Regions from separate parts of the Trichocoleus sp. DQ-A3 genome, predicted to be linked through region 1. Evidence: predicted binding sites of a transcription regulator. Region 1 holds the regulator's gene; the other holds the start of a gene.
The links. Region 1 encodes NtcA, which controls nitrogen genes in cyanobacteria. Its sites were predicted from a motif close to TTTGTANNNNNNNNTACAAA; they were not measured.
Positions count from the first base shown of each region.

Region 2: a site for NtcA is predicted at 1,769-1,788, ahead of NDI44_RS16260 (ChaB family protein). Genes of this name have one in related genera too.

Region 1 covers NZ_JAMPKC010000001.1:1,721-10,683, forward strand. Annotated here, with positions in the region: gene NDI44_RS00010 (amidohydrolase) at 1-162, shown strand, start outside; gene NDI44_RS00015 (hypothetical protein) at 264-518, shown strand; gene mgtE (magnesium transporter) at 762-2,153, opposite strand; gene crcB (fluoride efflux transporter CrcB) at 2,374-2,772, opposite strand; partial or broken gene NDI44_RS00030 (hypothetical protein) at 3,022-3,214, shown strand; gene NDI44_RS00035 (hypothetical protein) at 3,335-3,736, shown strand; gene NDI44_RS00040 (WG repeat-containing protein) at 3,958-5,076, shown strand; gene hisB (imidazoleglycerol-phosphate dehydratase HisB) at 5,207-5,851, opposite strand; gene fabI (enoyl-ACP reductase FabI) at 6,005-6,781, opposite strand; gene ntcA (global nitrogen regulator NtcA) at 7,161-7,832, shown strand; gene NDI44_RS00060 (DUF3084 domain-containing protein) at 8,080-8,963, shown strand, end outside.
Region 2 covers NZ_JAMPKC010000010.1:50,677-59,639, forward strand. Annotated here, with positions in the region: gene NDI44_RS16255 (right-handed parallel beta-helix repeat-containing protein) at 1-1,509, shown strand, start outside; gene NDI44_RS16260 (ChaB family protein) at 1,913-2,182, shown strand; gene NDI44_RS16265 (hypothetical protein) at 2,599-3,150, shown strand; gene NDI44_RS16270 (aspartate aminotransferase) at 3,429-4,646, opposite strand; gene NDI44_RS16275 (iron-containing alcohol dehydrogenase family protein) at 4,784-5,968, opposite strand; gene NDI44_RS16280 (Ycf51 family protein) at 6,174-6,695, opposite strand; gene sufU (Fe-S cluster assembly sulfur transfer protein SufU) at 6,702-7,184, opposite strand; gene NDI44_RS16290 (STAS domain-containing protein) at 7,374-7,676, opposite strand; gene NDI44_RS16295 (CHAT domain-containing protein) at 8,045-8,963, opposite strand, start outside.

The DNA of each region.
Region 1 (8,963 bases):
CTGGAACACGCTCCCGGTACAATGTTTCGACTAGGCGTGGGATACCCGGACAGAAAAAACTACCCGCTGCACCATCCCCAATTTGAGGTGGATGAATCTGCCATTATTACTGGCGTCGTTACCCTCGCCTATGCTGTCTGTAAATATTGGCAGCATCGCTAAAAGCATTTGAATTCCCTCGATTTTCTAACTCCAGAAGGATAAGTCTCTGGAGTAAATCTCAGTATGCTGCAAATAATACAACTTAAAATTCAAAACTACTTATGGCCTCACCCACACCTCTCAAAGGTTTAGAGCTGGTTGATTGTGCTAAAGCAAATGCAAAACAGGGAATTGAAACTGCGGCTCATCTGTCAGGCTATGGTGAGGATTTAGGCACCTTTAAGCGAGAACTCAAGAAAGCTTGTGAAGATATGGGCGTCACTTTCCATGAGTTGAGTGATTTGATTACCGATCAAGACTCTTTAATGAGTATGGAAGGGGAAATTGTTGCTCCTGATACAGCAACAGAATTGTAGACGCGAAATCTCATTCTCAACGTTTAATTTTACGTAGATCAAATTCGTTTGAGTCGCTATCATTTGAAAGCTCATCCCCAAACCCTCTTTGCCAGCGAAGCGGGAATAGCGAAGGGGCAGGAAGTAGGTTTCTATGCCCTTTCAGGACGCTACGCGGACAAGAATGCGTGGTCGAACAAGCGGATTTGATATCACCTTCTCATAACTTCCTAATTCAACTGAATACCCAGTTACTCGCTGCTTCTACAACTTCAAAATTAGCCGCGCCAAATTAAAGTAAATCAGTACGCCCAATACATCAACTGCCGTTGTAATAAACGGTGCTGACATCAAAGCCGGATCTAACCCGACGGCGCGGAAGATGAACGGAAGACCGGAACCTGCAACTGATGCCAAAACCGAGATAGCCACCAAACTAATCCCTACAGCCAGCGAGACTGACCAATCTCCATTCAGCAGCCAGAAAGCCCATAACGTTGCCACGGTGCCTAACATCACTCCCAGGAGTGCCCCAGCGATCGCTTCTCGCATTACCACCTGTGCTGGCCCCATTTCTCGAAGTTCTTCGGTATTTAAGCCCCGAATCACGACTGTCGAGGATTGAGAACCGACATTCCCGCCAGTGCCAGTTAACAAGGGAATAAACGCCGCCAGCGATACCACTTGCCGAAGAATTTCCTCTTCCGCTTTGATAATCGTGCCGGTGACAGTATTAGTTAGTAGCAAAACGAACAGCCAGACGACTCGCTTGCGAGCCACCGTGAGTAAATCTGTCTGGAAATAATTGTCGCCCCCCGACTGGAGACCGCCCTGTTTGTAAATATCTTCTGTCGTTTCTTGTTCAATGATGTCAATCACGTCATCAACGGTGACAATGCCCACCAAACGCTTCTCCCGGTCTACCACCGGGACAGCGAGAAAGTCATAGCGCCCGATCAGCCGCGCCACTTCTTCCTGGTCATCGCTGGTATAAACGCATACCACATCACGAGTCATAATGTCCCCAATCTTCTGCTCGGGATTGGCGATTACCAAATCGCGTAAGGATAAAATGCCCGACAAGTGACGAGCAGCATCCGTAATATAAAGGTAATAAATAATCTCAGTAGCATGGGCTAAACTGCGAATTCGCTCCAGCGTTTCCGCCACCGTCATGTTTTCTTTCAAAGAGATATACTCTGGTGTCATCAATCGTCCAGCAGTACCAGCCTCGTAACCCAACAACTGAGCTGTCGCTTGGCGTTCGGTGGGGGTGAGCTGTTCGAGCAGACGACGGACAACGGTAGCGGGCAGTTCGTCAAAAAGTCGTGCCCGGTCATCAGGGGACATTTTATCAACAATGTCCAGAACTTCCTGCCGCCGGAATTCCTCAATCAGCGCCTGCTGCACGCTAGAGTCGAGATATTCATAAACTTCAATCGCCTCGTCCTTGGAGAGCAAGCGAAAGGCGATCGCTTGCATCGCCTCTGGCAACCCTTCAATGGCTTCTGCAATGTCCGCCGGTTGCACCGGGACGAGGATTGCTTTTGCCCCCTGAAGGTCTTCCGCCTCAAGCAGCATTTGCAGCTGCATTCGGACGAGCTGCCGGAGTTCGCTGCGGGAGACTGTCTGGAAAGGAGTATTGGTGTCAGTCAAGGTAGACCCTCTTAATCCAGTGTTAAGTTTGTTGCTGCTTTTAGTCTAAAGGGCATTGGTACGGTTGTTTTCGTGGGATTTAAGAGTAAATGCAGCACCAATGAGAGCCAACCGCCCTACTTAATCAATTGTTGATATTTTTCCTGCACCAGTCTAGTCTCCAAGGATCGAGATTGAAGGCTCTGGGAATGGTGCGTGCTAAGCAGTCATAGGGTTCTTTCTACCGCCCGCTCCGAGCCAGAAGCGTGCCTAGCTGAACGCTAATAATTCCAAGTATGGCGCTACCTGCCCAGTAAATACCGGCGGCGGCATAACTGCGATCGCGCAGTAGAGTAGATGTTTCTAACCCATAACTGGAGAAAGTTGTGTAAGCTCCTAAAAAGCCGGTCGTTACCATCAATCGCACATCTAGAGGAATATTCGCTACCCGTTCTAAGGCGAGAGTGACAAAAAAACCCATCCCAAAGCAACCTGTAAGGTTGATAAAAAAGGTGCCGTAGGGAAAGCTGGTGCCGAAGCGTTGGGCAAACCAGAGGGTGAGATAGTAGCGACTCAATGCTCCAGCGATCGCTCCTAAACTGATGGCAATGGGATGACGAATCGCGGGGTCTTGCAGCATTTAACTTGAAAATTAGACTCTCGGACTGAGGAATGAAGGGTCTTCAATCCAGCGATTTCTCATAGGAGGTTAGGTTGGTTAACCCGTACCTTTGCTATCGTTTTTTCCCATAACCCTCTGAAATTATACCGATAGGCTGAAGGAAATATACTACAGAAATGCTATTTCTGATATAGCCCTTTATTTAAGCAGATGCCTTCAACGAGAGCAAGCGGAGTGAATCAGTTTAAAACCGTTGCCTGATTAGGTCTGTTTAGTGCGCCAATCATTACCGTCAGCTACTGGTTCATTGGTGGTTGGACGGGTGCCTTGGTAGGGATTGCTTTAGTAGCTGTGACGAACTTACGAACTCTACCATATCTACAATCGCGACACGTTAACTCAAGCCGTTGCTGTCACAATTGGTCGTGCGATCGCGTTTCTTGCCCCAATGGTTAGCTACCGCTGATGATTTATTGGTCTGTACTAGCATTTCTTCAATTTTCCGGTTTGTGAAATTAGTAGCCGAACCTTACTAAAAGCTAATCTTTTTCACTCAAAACTCTACTCATGAGATGTAGCCATGAATACAGAAGTCCCTAATAATACAGAAACCGCCATAACAGTTAGCCCGGAGACAAAGGCTATCGTTGATGAAAATATGGCAGGCGAATCCGAAGATTTGAAGCGTGAAACGATGGCGCTGATTGACGCCATTAAAAAACGGGCGCAGGTAGAAACAAAATCTGCTACCGAATATACTCGCGATGCCTATCTCAATGCAGTGAAACAAGCACGGGAGAAGATTGAACAGGATAAGTTGTTCGATCCAGAGCGAATTTCATACTCGATTAAACTCATTCAAATGGATGCAGAGAAGAACTGGGAGTCCATCGTGAAGGAAGTGTCAACTTTAGGCGATCGCCTTGCCGAAGCTGCTAAAGCGGCTTGGGATGTCCTGACAGCTCCTCGCACCCCTTCTTGATGTTGAAACAGTAATCACGCGCAACCACGCGCTGATATAAAACAGGGGCACTCAGCTAGCTGGGTGCCTTTCTAATTTTTTAATTCTAAATTCGGATAGCCTAATCTAGTCAGGCATTACCAGCAAGCTTTAGAATTTCACTGACAATAACAGGGTTTACTTCAGATGATTAACAAATATTGATTACTTAAATCTTGGCTGCGATTGGATAGGGTACTTTTATGAAAATTGCAACTCACAACAGATTGCTTGTCGCGGTTGCCAGCCTTCTGTTTGGATTAGCGATCGCTCTAATTTCTGGATGTGAAGCCATCTCAAATTTTCGGACTTCTCAAGTTAATTTTGATGCAACTGAGGGACAAGCCCGTAATTCGCAAATAGTCATCCCGCTTAAATTTAGCTGGGCTGATTCATTTTCAGAAGAGCTAGCAGCAGTCAAAATAGACGGCAAATGGGGCTATCTTGATAATAAAGGCAACTTCGCAATCAAACCTCAATTTGATAATGCCGAATCTTTTTTCCAAGGGTTAGCGGCTGTCAAATTAAAGAACAAGTGGGGCTATATCAATAAGAGTGGCAACTTAGTCATTAAACCAAAATATGATTTGGCTAAGAATTTTTCTCAAGGGCTGGCAGCGGTAAAGATAGATGGAAAGTGGGGATATATTGATAAGAAAGGCAACTTGGTAATTAACCCAAAATTTGATATTGCTGAATCTTTTTCTATAAGCGATCGCACTGAGTCAGCACTGGCGGCGGTAGAAATCGGTAAAAAGTGGGGCTATATCGGCAAGAAAGGCAACTTCGTCATTCAACCCCAGTTTGATGTTGCTGAATCTTTTTCTATAAGCGATCGCACTGAATCAGCCCTAGGACTCGCGCCAGTCAAAAAAGACAACAAATGGGGCTATATCGATAATCGGGGAGACGTTATTGTTCCGTTGGAATTTGAGGAAGCTAAGTTTTTTTCGGAAGGACTAGCAGTGATATCCAGTAATAATAAGTGGGGCTATATTGACAAAATGGGATATCTTGTTATTCCACTCCAATTTGATTGGGCTGGGGACTTTTCTCAAGGACTGGCGGGCATAACGATAGACACTAAGGTAGGCTATATTGACAAGGCAAGCAATGTTGTCATTCCCCCACAATTTGATAATATTTATAACTTTTCAGAAGACCTAGCAGCGGTAAAGAACGGCGACAAATGGGGCTATATCAATAAGAGTGGCAAATTCGTAATTAAACCCCAATTTGATAGCGCTCAATCTTTTTCGCAAGGGCTAGCAAAAGTTAAGATTGGCAATAAATATGGCTATATCCGCAAACCTCTTCCATAAGTTCTCATTTCTGAAGACATAGAAGAATTGAGAGTCAGTGGTCGCGGAAACTTCAGCAGAATGAAGCGAGAGCCTGGTGAGGATTTCCCCGGCTCTCGTTGCCTTTATCGGAGTGTATTTGCAAGGAAACCTATAACACGCCTTTAGAACTGGGGATCGTACCGCTACGACGGGGATCAACTTCGATTGCCATGCGGAGCGATCGCGCAAACGCTTTGAACGTCGCTTCAATAATGTGGTGCGAATTAATTCCATCGAGTTGGCGAATGTGCAGCGTCATCTGGCTGTGATTGACCAACGCCACAAAAAATTCCCGCACTAGCTGAGTGTCATAAGTCCCGACTCGCTGAGTCGGAATCTCCAAGCCATAGCTGAGGTGGGGGCGTCCGGAAAAATCTAACGCTACCTGAACCAACGCTTCATCGAGAGGGGCGAGGAAATTCCCAAATCGGACAATTCCTTTGCGATCGCCCAGTGCTTGATGCAACGCCATTCCTAGGGTAATTCCCACATCTTCATTGGTATGGTGGTCATCAATTTCCAAGTCTCCCGTCGCGGCTACATCCAAATCAATCAGGCTGTGAGAGGCGATTTGATGCAGCATATGGTCTAAAAACGGAATGCCAGTTTTTGCATTGCAAGTGCCATTCCCGTCTAATTTGACGGTGACGATAACATCCGTTTCGCCCGTCTTGCGGGGAACCCTTGCCATGCGAGGAGACAAAAGCTGTTCAATGCTTGGAGAAGGTGTAAATTGGCGATCGCGTGCCTGCATCGCAGATGCTCACTCAAGAAAATAAAGTTAAGTTTATTATCCTACGTTACTGAGCATTTGGGAGACGCGAAAGCCTTAAAAATGCAAAATTAAAAATTAAAAATTAGCAGAATCTTTGCTTTTTAATTTTTAATTTTTAATGTTTGATTCTTTTTACATCCCCATAATCTCGTATCCCGCATCGACATACAGCACCTGACCTGTAATGCCACTTGCCAAATCGCTACACAAGAAAGCAGCCGCATTTCCCACTTCTTTCTGAGTTACAGTGCGTCGCAGCGGTGCTACTTCCTCAACGTGATGGATCATATCCAGAATGCCACCTACCGCCGACGATGCCAAAGTGCGGATAGGACCTGCCGAAATTGCATTCACGCGAATATTCTGTGGACCTAATTCAGATGCCAGGTAACGGACACTCATTTCCAATCCAGACTTGGCAATTCCCATTACGTTGTAGTTGGGGATCACCTTAACGCCGCCTAGATAAGTCAGCGTGACAATACTGCCGCCTTCTGTCATCAGTGGTTTTGCTGACCCGGCAAGTTGCACCAGAGAATAGGTACTAATTTCTAGAGCTTGGGTGAAGCCAGCGCGGGTAGTGTTGCTAAAATCACCTGATAAATCTTCCTTGTTCGCAAAGGCAAGACAATGGATCAGGATGTCTAGCTTACCCCACTTATCGCGGATGGCGTCAAATGTAGACTGAATTTGGGTCTCATTCTGGACATCGCAGGGTAAAAACAAGCTGGGGTTGAGGGGTTCTACCAACTCTGCCACTTTTTTTTCAAAGCGACCCCGGTCGTCTGGCAGGTAAGTCACTCCTAGATTCGCACCCGCTTGGTGCAGTTGCTGAGCAATCCCCCAGGCGATCGATCGATTGTTGGCAATGCCGGTGACAAGGGCGTTTTTTCCGGTTAAATCTAGCATAAATGTCGATTTTGAAGGCAATATTAGAGGATATCCGATTTAGGGGAGTATTCAAGATCGCGATCGCCCGGAGCAAGGCTGTCTAGTACGGGTAAGGAGCGTGCCTCCTTACTCACCATGCATCCCACCCGATAGCGCAGATACTGTCAAGATATCAACATTTTCCGTCATAATCTTACTTGCCTTGAGCAGGGAGAGAACTAAAGAAGGTAGCCGGGGAAACTACTTTAAAATTTTGTATCAAATAGCACAAAAACCGCTTGGAAGTCAGTTTATCTGTGTCTAATGTCAGAAAACTCTCATAGTTGTTTTGCTATGGTTAAAGTTCCTCCGACAGAAAGTTGCAGAAGTCTGTAGGGCAGCATTTAGGAAAAAGGAAGTGGCAGTGACGCAAGATAGACCGCTAGCAGCTGTGTTCCGTCAACTGGGAGGTGGGGCGTTTCCACCCGTGGTGGAAACTTTTGAGCGGGGCAAGACGATCTTTTTCCCAGGAGACCCGGCTGAACGGGTATACTTTTTGCTCAAAGGTGCAGTAAAGCTGTCTCGCGTGTATGAAGCTGGGGAAGAAATTACCGTGGCGCTGCTGCGAGAAAACAGCGTTTTTGGAGTACTGTCCTTAATTACAGGGCATCGTTCGGATCGGTTTTATCACGCTGTAGCATTTACGCCAGTGGAGCTGCTTTCGGCACCGATCGATCAGGTAGAGCAATCGCTCAAGGATAATCCGGAGCTATCGATGTTGATGCTGCGAGGGCTTTCTTCGCGCATTTTGCAAACAGAAATGATGATTGAGACATTAGCTCACCGAGATATGGGATCGCGCTTGGTGAGTTTTCTGTTGATTCTGTGCCGTGATTTTGGCGTTCCTACCGCCAATGGAATTACGATCGATCTGAAGCTTTCTCATCAAGCGATCGCAGAAGCAATCGGCTCCACCAGGGTAACTGTCACCCGCTTACTGGGAGATTTGCGGGAGGAAAAAATGATTTCTATCCACAAGAAAAAAATTACGGTACACAACCCAGTTACACTGAGTCAGCAGTTTACTTGAAAACAGCTAGAGGCTCTCGTCAGGTTGTAGGTTAGGTTGTTGGTTAAAACGGCATGGTAGCGCGAGCAGGTTATCCAGTTTTAACATTTAGTCGGGAGTTGAGTTAAAAGGTGTCAGGTTTTAAGCGGATAGTTTTCAACCTTCCAACCTTTAACCTTTCCGATTTCACCTTCGATCTTTAATTCCTGTTAACCCTTTCTCTAGCCTGCGATGCGATAGGCTGTAACTGGAATGACTGTAGCAGACAATGACCGACAGTGCGCTCTTCCTGATTTTGTCTATTTTAGTGTTGGGAAGCGTCATCGCAACGGTAGGCGATCGCATTGGCACGCGCGTGGGAAAAGCACGCCTGTCGTTGTTCAATCTGCGTCCCCGCAAAACAGCTGTTTTAGTAACGATTCTGACAGGGCTAACGATTTCTGCCTCAACACTAACAATCATCTTCGCGACCAGCGAACAATTGCGGATTGGAGTTTTTAGACTCCAAGAAGTGCAGAAAAAACTCAAGACAGCAAGTAAGGATATTGCTAAAGCGAACGAGCAGAAACGGAAAACCGAAAGCGAACTTGCTAAAACCGCCGCCCAAAAAGAGCAAGTAGAGAAGGAACTCGCTCAAGCTCGCACCCAGCAATCTGTCGCTCAGCAGCGCTTAGATGCGATTAATCGATCTTTGGCAGCTGCGCTGGCTAAACAAGGCCAGACGGAGGCGCAACTAAATCAGACTCAAAGCGAACTGACCCGGGTTGCCAGCAGCTTTCAGCAAACCCAAAAACAGCTTACATCTGTCTCAGGGCAAGCCAAGACGCTACGTTCGGAAATCCAACAACTTCAAGCAGAACGCCAAGAATTGCTCCAGCAGCGAAATCAAGTCAGAGCTGAAATTACTGAATTCAAAGCGAAAGTGACTCAGCGCGACCAAAAAATTGCCCAGCAAGACCGAGCAATTAGCCAACGCGATGAGCAAATTCTCAAGCGGGATCAAGCCCTTGTGGAACTTGATGAGAAACTTGCTGCCTTTCGGAAGAGCCTGAGCGATCGCGATGAGCAAATTGCCCAGCGAGACAAAGCCTTATCTCTACTTGATAACAAAATTTCTCAACGAGATGAGGTGATTGCCCAGCGAGAAAATCG
Region 2 (8,963 bases), on a different contig from region 1:
CAATCCGAATCTGAGTCTTTCAGCGTGCAGGATACGGTATTTGTCACGAATCCCGCGACGGGTCAACCGTGGAGATTTCGGCACGTCAATTTGGGAATTGGAACCGGGAACGGCACGTTCGAGAATCCGACTGCAACGGTTGCAGAAGCTTTGGCTGTGGCTCAATCCAATGATATTGTCTACGTGCAACCAGGGACAAATCCTGGGGTTCCTGCTTTCAAGATTCCCGACCAAGTGCAGGTGCTTTCAACTGGCCCTGTGCAGCGTATAGATACCGTGGAACTCGGCAATTTACAATTACCCTTGTCTAATGCGGGGGTATTGGCAGACGTGACAGGAACAGTCACGATGGGGAACACGACAACCCTTTCGGGTTTTGCCATTAGCACAACTACTGGTTCTGGCATCGCTGGAAGCAACATCAGCAATGCAATTATTCGAGACAACGTGATCGCGAATTCTGCCAGTGAGGGCATCTTACTTGAGAACGTGACTGGCCAGATACTAATTCAAGACAATGCGATCGCAAATTCTGCTTTGGAAGGCTTTTCCCTCAGCAATAATCAGGGGCAAGTTAACCTAATTCTTGTCAAAAACACGATCGCCAACAATGGTGCTTTAGCTAACGAAGGGGACGGCATCAATCTTGAACTTCGCAATACTGCAACTGGAACCTTTAATATCTCAGAGAATACGATTACTGGCAGTAACAGCTTCGGGAGCATCGCCGACGGAGTCGAGGTAAAACTGTTCGAGAGTGCTTCCGGAACCTTTACTCTGACTAATAACCAAATAACTGCAAATCAATTTAGTGGCATTAATATTGAACTTGAATCCAATACTTTGGGGACATTTGAGATTGCCAACAGCACAATCTCAGGCAATCAATTTGATGGAATTTCTATCAAGCTAAACGATAGCGCGACTGGAACGTTTAATATCACTAATACTCAAATTTCTAAGAACGGGTTTTATGGGATTGGGATACTTCTCTCAAATAACACCTCTGGAACCTTCAACATTACCAATAGCACCATTGCTGAAAATCAAGATAATGGAGTGAATATCGCACTTTCCGATACAGCGATAGGAACAGTCAATATTTCTAACAATCAGCAAATTTCCAAAAATGGATTTTACGGAATTTTTACCAGCATCAATGGAAACGCCCAACTTCAATTCCTCAGTGAATCAAATCAAATTATAGATAATGCTTTTACCGGGCTTTCCCTCAACAGCTACGATACTGCTAAAATCTTTGCCGGAGTCCGGCTTAACACCATAACAGGCAGCGCAATCGGCGATCTCGAAGCAATAACCAGCGGTTCTGGCGATACAATTTGTCTCCAACCCCGCAATAATACGATTGGAAACTTTTTCTTAAATGACAGTTTTGGAGGAGCGATCCAGATAGAAACGGGAACGCTGTCTACAAATAATATTTCTACCAGTGACCTCAGCAATTGGTCTGGAACCACTGTACCGGCTGGAACTTGTGGTTTCCCTTAGTCGGTAAATGATACCAGTTCACTTTTGTGGAATTACACATTAGATCCTCCAACCCCCTTTTCAGGTGAGATTCGAGCCATAAAGTGAATTGGTATTTGTTTGCTTCCAAGCTTTGAACTCGCTTTAGCAGCGAACTAGGTAGCGGCTCCATCTCATCTATAGCAATCCTCAATGATTCGTGAATCCGAGTCCACTGAGTTCTCTAACAAGTCGGAGAGCTAAACCACTGTATTTGCAAGCAGATGATTTGGGGCAAATTTTTGTATATGTAAATACAAAATTACTTTACATAAGATAATACCTCAGATAGGTATATCGAGCAGCCATAACTACATCCTGGGAAGAGGAATTCGTACATCTGGCTTTCTAAGATGATCCCAGGCAAAAATAATAGGAGTAGTTTATGACCGAGCAACCAGATCAACAAGTTAATAACTTACCTTCAGAAGTACAAGCACTGCCTGAGGCAGCTCAGCAGATTTTCCAGGCTGCATTTAAGAGTGCCCAAGAAGACGGGATGGACGAAGAATCTGCCCGCAAAGTTGCGTGGAATACCATCAAAAGCGAATACCGTCAAGGTGAAAATGGCGAGTGGGAGCGGACTCCTGAAATGATAAACGAAGACAATTCAAATCCCGTAACCCGCGCTGCGGTTCAGTCTGGCGGCAATTAAACGCTTTTAAGTAGCAATCGTTTAGATTGATTGACAATAGAAGGCGGTCTGTGCAAGTCACAGACCGCCTTCTGCCTATAGGTCTACGTTTAACTGAATTTGCCGTAAAATGAACCGTTTCAAGTGCAGCGAACGATATATAGATAAATACCCTCAGATAGAACCTCACCCCTAGCCCCTCTCCCTCTGGGTTCACAAGGTAGGGTTACACCAGAGTGCATTCAATAAAGAATTTCCATCGTGGCGTCTGAAAGCAAATTGTTCGCGTCGCCAGTTGACTAAAGCAACTGCGCCCAAAAGATAAATTTGAATAAATTATGATAATTTATGGTTGTAGCTAGCTCAACCTTGCTAATTGTCTCAACTCCATGGTTGATCAATTAACCAGGTAAAAAAATAAAAGGAGGTAGAACATAATGAAAAAAACATTCAATAACCTATTGTTAACAGGTCTTGTAGTGTTTTCAATGGCGCTGGTCAGTGGTTGTGGTGGAGGCGAAAACTCTACTACTTCTCAGGCTTCTCCTTCCCCAAAATCTCCTACATCCCAGACTGCAACTACCTCTAAACCGACTTCTTCTCAACTGAAGTTTGAAAAATCTTTTTTGGTCAGAAAAACTCCCGATAAAAAAGTTGTGCCGGTTAATGATGGAGTTTATAAAAGGGGAGAAGATGTTCAGCTAGTCTTGCTCAATGTTGGCAAATTTAAGAAAGGTCAGGATGGGAAAAACTGGCTAGATATGGATATGGAAGTTAAAAATGCCAAGGGCGAAGTTATTTTGGTGAAAAAGAGCTTAATTGGAGAAAAAGGACATACAGCTTTAAAAGATGATGTAGCAGCCTCTCCCAATGGCACTGTTAATACAACTCCTAAAATTCAACCGGGAACTTACCAAATTCAGCTAACGATTTATGACAAGGTGGGTGGTGGTAGGGTAACAGAAACTAAAGCTTTTACTTTGAAATAAGGGCGGCGCAAACAAAAATCATCTACTGGATACGATACGGTAGATGATTTGTAATTCCCTTTAACACATTGCACCCCTCCCTGCCTGCGGGGAGGGGTGCCGGAGCCTCAGAAAATGGCAGGGAGGGGTTGGGAACGGTAGAAAATCAGACAAATTTTATCCCTAATTAAAGTTTGCACTTATACAAGCAAATTCATCTAAAGGATAACGCTAGTTATTTTTGAAATAGCCGAGTTTCCAAATTGGAGATTAAACCCAAAAATTCAAGCTTCGATGTTTTATCCCTGCTTGATAAACGCGCCCTCATTTTCGGATGAATAGCGGATATTGGCTTCTTTGAAACGCCGCAAAGCTTCAGCTAAGCGATCGCATTCGGCAATCAAACTCACCCGCACATACCCCTCGCCACCCAAACCAAAGGCATTTCCGGGAGTCACGACCACGCCCGTCTGCTGCAAGACAGAGAGGGCAAAATCCGTTGAGGTCATCCCTACCGGACACGGAACCCACAGGTACATGGTGGCTTTTGGCTTGGGAACTGTCCAACCCAACTCAGCAAATCCCTCGATCAGAAAATCGCGGCGACGGCGATAGCGATCGCAGACCTGATTTACATAAACATCTGGAAGCTGTAAGGCGGTTTCGGCGGCAGATTGCAAGGCGGCAAAGATGCCATAATCCAGATTAGTCTTGAGTGTCCGCAACCCTTGAATGATGTGTTGGTTGCCTACGACAAAGCCGACGCGCCAGCCTGCCATGTTGTAAGTTTTAGACAGGGTATGAAACTCGACGCCGATTTCCTTCGCCCCTGGAATTTCTAACAAGCTGGTTGGTTGATAACCATCAAAAGCTAATTCTGCGTAGCACAAATCATGTACGAGTAAGATTTCGTGCTTCTTGGCAAAAGCAACGATATCTTTGAAGAACTCGCGGGGTGCGGTTGCGCCAGTAGGATTGCTGGGATAGTTGAAATAGAGAATCTTTGCTTGTTGGGCTACATCATCGGGAATGTCACCGAGATCGATCAACCAGTCATTTTCGGGTTTGAGAATCAGCGGGTGAATTTTGCCCCCAGCGATCGCTGGCCCGCGAAAATGTGGGGGATAAGAGGGACTGGGTACCAGAATCACATCGCCTGGGTTGATATAGGCAAAGGCGAGGTGAGTCAGCCCTTCCTTGGAACCGAGTAGCGGCAAGGCTTCGCTATCTGGATCGAGGTCAACATTATAGCGACGCCCGTACCAATTAGTGATGGCGCGGCGGAAGCTGAGAGTCCCTTCAAAGGGGGGATAGCCGTGATTTGTTGGATTTTGCAACGCTGCGATCGCAGCGTCTATCACTGGCTGAGGTGCTGGGCCATCTGGATTCCCCATTCCCAAGTCAATTAAATCCAGCCCTTGTTCGCGTGCCCTGGCTTTCAGTTCATCCAGACGGGCAAATACATAAGGGGGCAGTGATTGCAGGCGTTCCGCTGGGCTAATCCAATCTAACGTCATTGGTTAAGGCAGGAAAGTTGGCAAGGAAAGCAGGTTGGCAGGCAGGATTGCAGGTTGGAGATTGGCAGGTTGATTAAAACTTTCAACTTTTGAGATTCTTCAACCTTCAATGCGTTTAAACCTGCAATTTTTGAAATTCAAACATCATTATGATTCGCCGCTGAGGTCAGCCCCAGATTTGGACGCCCTACCTCAACGGGTGCGGTTGTGGACACCATTGCCGCCATCAGCTGTTCGGCCACCACCCGGAAGGGTAGCCGGTGGATATCCGAGTTAGGGGCACAGGCAATTTCAGCGGCTTGCCGAAATTCTCCCAGTGTAATATTTCCCAAGCCCAAATCATCCAAAGTTTGAGGCAGTCCAATTTCGGCGTAAAACTTCAATAACTGTTGCCTTGCGGTTGCTGCGAGTTGGTTGCTTTGCAGCATTTCTTCTAACCGTAACTGGACGAGAATGCCATAGGCGACTTTCTCACCATGTATGGCACCGTGGGCAGCAGGGATATGGGTCAACCCATTGTGGACGGCGTGGGCGGCGACGGTACGGCACTGGGCACCACCTAAACCACCAATGACCCCGGCAAGTAAAACTGAGGCATCTACGACTTCTCGCCAAACTTCACTGCCCGGTTCTTTCAGCGCTGCTGCGGCTTTTTGGAAGAGAATATCCCGTAGCACTCGCGCTTGTTGCACGGCGGCGATCATCAAAGTTTGGTCGGAGTGACCGCTGCTGACAGAAGCTTCGTACCACTTCGCCAAGGCGTCGCCAATCCCAGCAATTAAGGTGCGTTGCGGTGCAGTCTGGATTAACTCGTAATCCAGCACTAGCAAATCCGGGCACCGATCGAGGCTGACATCATAGAGAAATGCCCCTTCGTCGGAATAGACGTTAGAAAGGGCTGTCCAAGCAGCGCAGGTCGCCCCTGAGGTGGGAATTGTGACGACTGGCAACTGGCATTGATGAGCCAGGAGTTTTGCGGTATCTAATGCTTTGCCACCGCCGATGCCAATAATTACGTCGGCTTGATGGTCGGTGACAGCTTTCCGCAGAGATTCGAGCGATCGCGTACTGCAATCTGGACTGTAAGATGCCTGGGCAATGTCTGTCTTTTGCTGTTTTAGGGCAAGCTGCAATCGGGGTAGCGTGACGGACAGCGTGCGATCGCCCCCGACAACCAAGGGACGCCGCCCAAAAGTCGCGATCGCGTCTCCCGCTTGTTCCAGCGCCCTCTGACCGCGCAGCACCCGACCGGGAGCCACCATCAGCGGAAATAACGAAGGAGCGGTTTGAGTAGACAACTCTGGTAAGGATTGATTGGGCATAGAATCAACCATTCTAGTTTAAAGAAGGGAATTGCTCAATACTGCTTATGAAAGAATTTATAACAAATTTCTCTAATAACTTTACTTTAGTAATTGAGGGAGGCAGCAGCCTATTTAACACTCGTTTCTAGGCACTCGTTTCTAGGCTCCGCCTCGCTTTGACTCTGAAAGACCCAATGTAGAGAAAATAGAGAAAGATCCGTAATTACGCGGTAGACTTTGGCAATTGTGCCAGGTTTTCTGGGAAGACTTGGATGTTAAGCTGTTCATCATCCCGGATGGCTAGCGATCGCTTCACCTCACCCAAGTAAAGCGGTTTAGAAGCGCCAGGGGAGGGATGAATAACGGTACGTACCCGAATGGTCAGTAAATTGTCTTTGGCCCGACCTAAACGACCATAAGAGTACAAATCGCTAGCAGCTTGACGCATCGTTGCATCTAATTGGGCGTTGGAAATCGTCGGCGGTACGGAAATCACCGTTTGCGCCCCGCCGGTGTCATAAACCAACTTATAGCGAACCGAACCTGGAACTGCTGTATGGGTAAGCGGTACCAAACTCAAAGAAAATAAACCGGCTGTTAGCACACCCATAAATCCAGTGCTACCCACCAGCCGAAACCGAATACCCCATCGGAAAATAAACCCCAGCACGGTTACAACTGCACTGGCGATGGTAAGAACCGCCGACCATTTGGCTAGTTCTAGAAAAAAAGTAGTCGTTAACATGGCAACTTAAGCGTCTTCCTTTTCATTACTGACGAACCCATTTGGCTGATTGCCATTGGGTGATTCTAAGGCAGCTTTTAAAGTATGCCAGGTGAGGTTAGCACATTTGATCCGAACTGGAAACTGAGAAACGCCTTGCATCACGTTCAGCTTGCGTTGCTCTTTGGGGAACTCGGCTTCCCCTTTCATCATGTTTTGGAAGCGTTCCACCATTTCCAGCGCTACATCTACTTGCTTTCCCCGCAAAGCATCCGCCATCAAGTCAGCAGAAGCCATTGCGATCGCGCAGCCTTCTCCTTCAAATTTCACATCTTCTATGACGTCGCCTGCTGCATTCATCTGCAATGTCAGCTCAATGGTATCGCCACAAGAAGGATTGTGCCCTCTCTGAGACCGATGCACGGGATTGGTTTGACCCTTGTGCCGTGGCTTCTTGTAGTGTTCTAAAATGACCTGTTGATAAAGGTCGCGTAGATTGCCCAAAGTCATGGCGAGATTGATAAGACGATATTCATCCATCTCGATCCTATCAGTGTCGCTTGATTTCCGGAGGGCTGAAAGCCGAGCATTGACTTCCTAACGCTGAATTTAGATAAAATTTCTAGCCGCGCAGTTCAGGCTAGAGTGCCCTTATAGCCTGCAATCGTTTGGCTATTGGCACTCTTGATAAAGTAGTCTTCAAGCCAGTTTGGCAAGGGCAGCTTCATAACTTTCCTCAATATCAAACATTTCCTCAAGCTGCGCTACTTCAAAAAGTGTTTTGACTGGAGATTGCAAGTTACAAATTACAACATGGCACTGCTGTTTCCGGGCTGCTTTGAGTCCTGCCACTAAAGAAAATAGTCCCGAACTATCCACCCCGTTGATATGGGTCATATCTAGCACGCATAAAGCTGGAGCATCCAGTACGACGTTGTTCACAATCCATTGCTGTAAGAAAGCGCCATTACAGCGATTTAGAACCCCTTGTGGCTGAATCACAATTCGGGAGCTGGCTTTCAGGTTTTTTTGAACTTCAGTAAATTCACAGCAAGACTTTTGCCGCTTAATTACTGAGGAAAAAATCAATTCAGGAAGAAGTATGGTCGATTGCCAAAACTTGATAAGTCTAGAAACACCCATAGTTGTGGCTGAGGTAGACTAATTGGTTCTTTACAAAGATTAGTCCTCAGCTCAGTAATTTTTCGTATGAAGTTGATGAAGACAGCACAAGTTACGTAAAGGTAATGCAAAGTTTCGCCTTGCCCTTACGATCGGTCAGTCAGTAATATTGTCAGGGCTTACGCAGATATCTCCCTAAATCCCTGCGAAGAGAGCGCATCCCTAACGCAAGTAAAAAGGGGGCGTGATTACTGTGCTTCCCCAATGAGGGTAAAAGCTGCCCAGTTGAGTGGCTCTGGATGTTGTTTCATCGTCGCTAGCATTGCGAAGCGCAATGCCTGGGCTTTATTCGGGTTTTTTTGCACAGTTCGGTAAAACTCTGTCATGAGAAGGGTCGTCGGCTCGTCAGGAACCGCCCACAGGGATACGATCGCGCTGGGTACTCCCGATGAAATGAGCGATCGCGACAAACCGATGACGCCATCGCCGGTGATTTTGCCGCGTCCCGTGTGACAAGCACTCAACACTACAAGTTCAGCATTTAGCTTCAGGTCAAAAATTTCTCCAGCAGTGAGGAATCCATTATCGTTCTTGGATGGAGCCAGAGCGATCGCGCCAGGAATGCCTAATTCTTGAATATCATCCAGTAAGCCGTGCGTCGCTAGATGAATTACCCGCGCCTGGGGCATCTGTTGCACAATCTCAACTTTGGTTGCTTTGTCACCCACAATCGCTTGAGTGTTCAAGAGTTTAGCAATCGTCAGCGCTTCCCGTTCGGCACCCGGTAACGGTGCTAGTGGCTGAGGCGTTTGTCCAGCTTTAGTAGTAGGCATCTTGGGCATCGTCGGATTGCCCACCACTAGGACGTTTTTACTATCTAGAGATGTTCTATGCAACTCTTCTACACGTTGCTGTTGTTGCTGAGTGAGGTCTAGCACCTCAATTGCTGGAGCAGTTAGGATTGTGTGTTGCTCGATTAAGTATTTGCCATTCGGAGCTTTTAGCGCCGGGAAAGGCAACAAAAATAGCCCACCTTGCGGGATAAATATTACGTGGGAATTTGCGTCTTTCGGCAGAAAATCAGCAATTGGCTCAATCAACACTTGATGAAGTTGCGCTCTAGCAGCTTCTCCTTTTTGAATATTAGGACCGTATAAAATACGACTG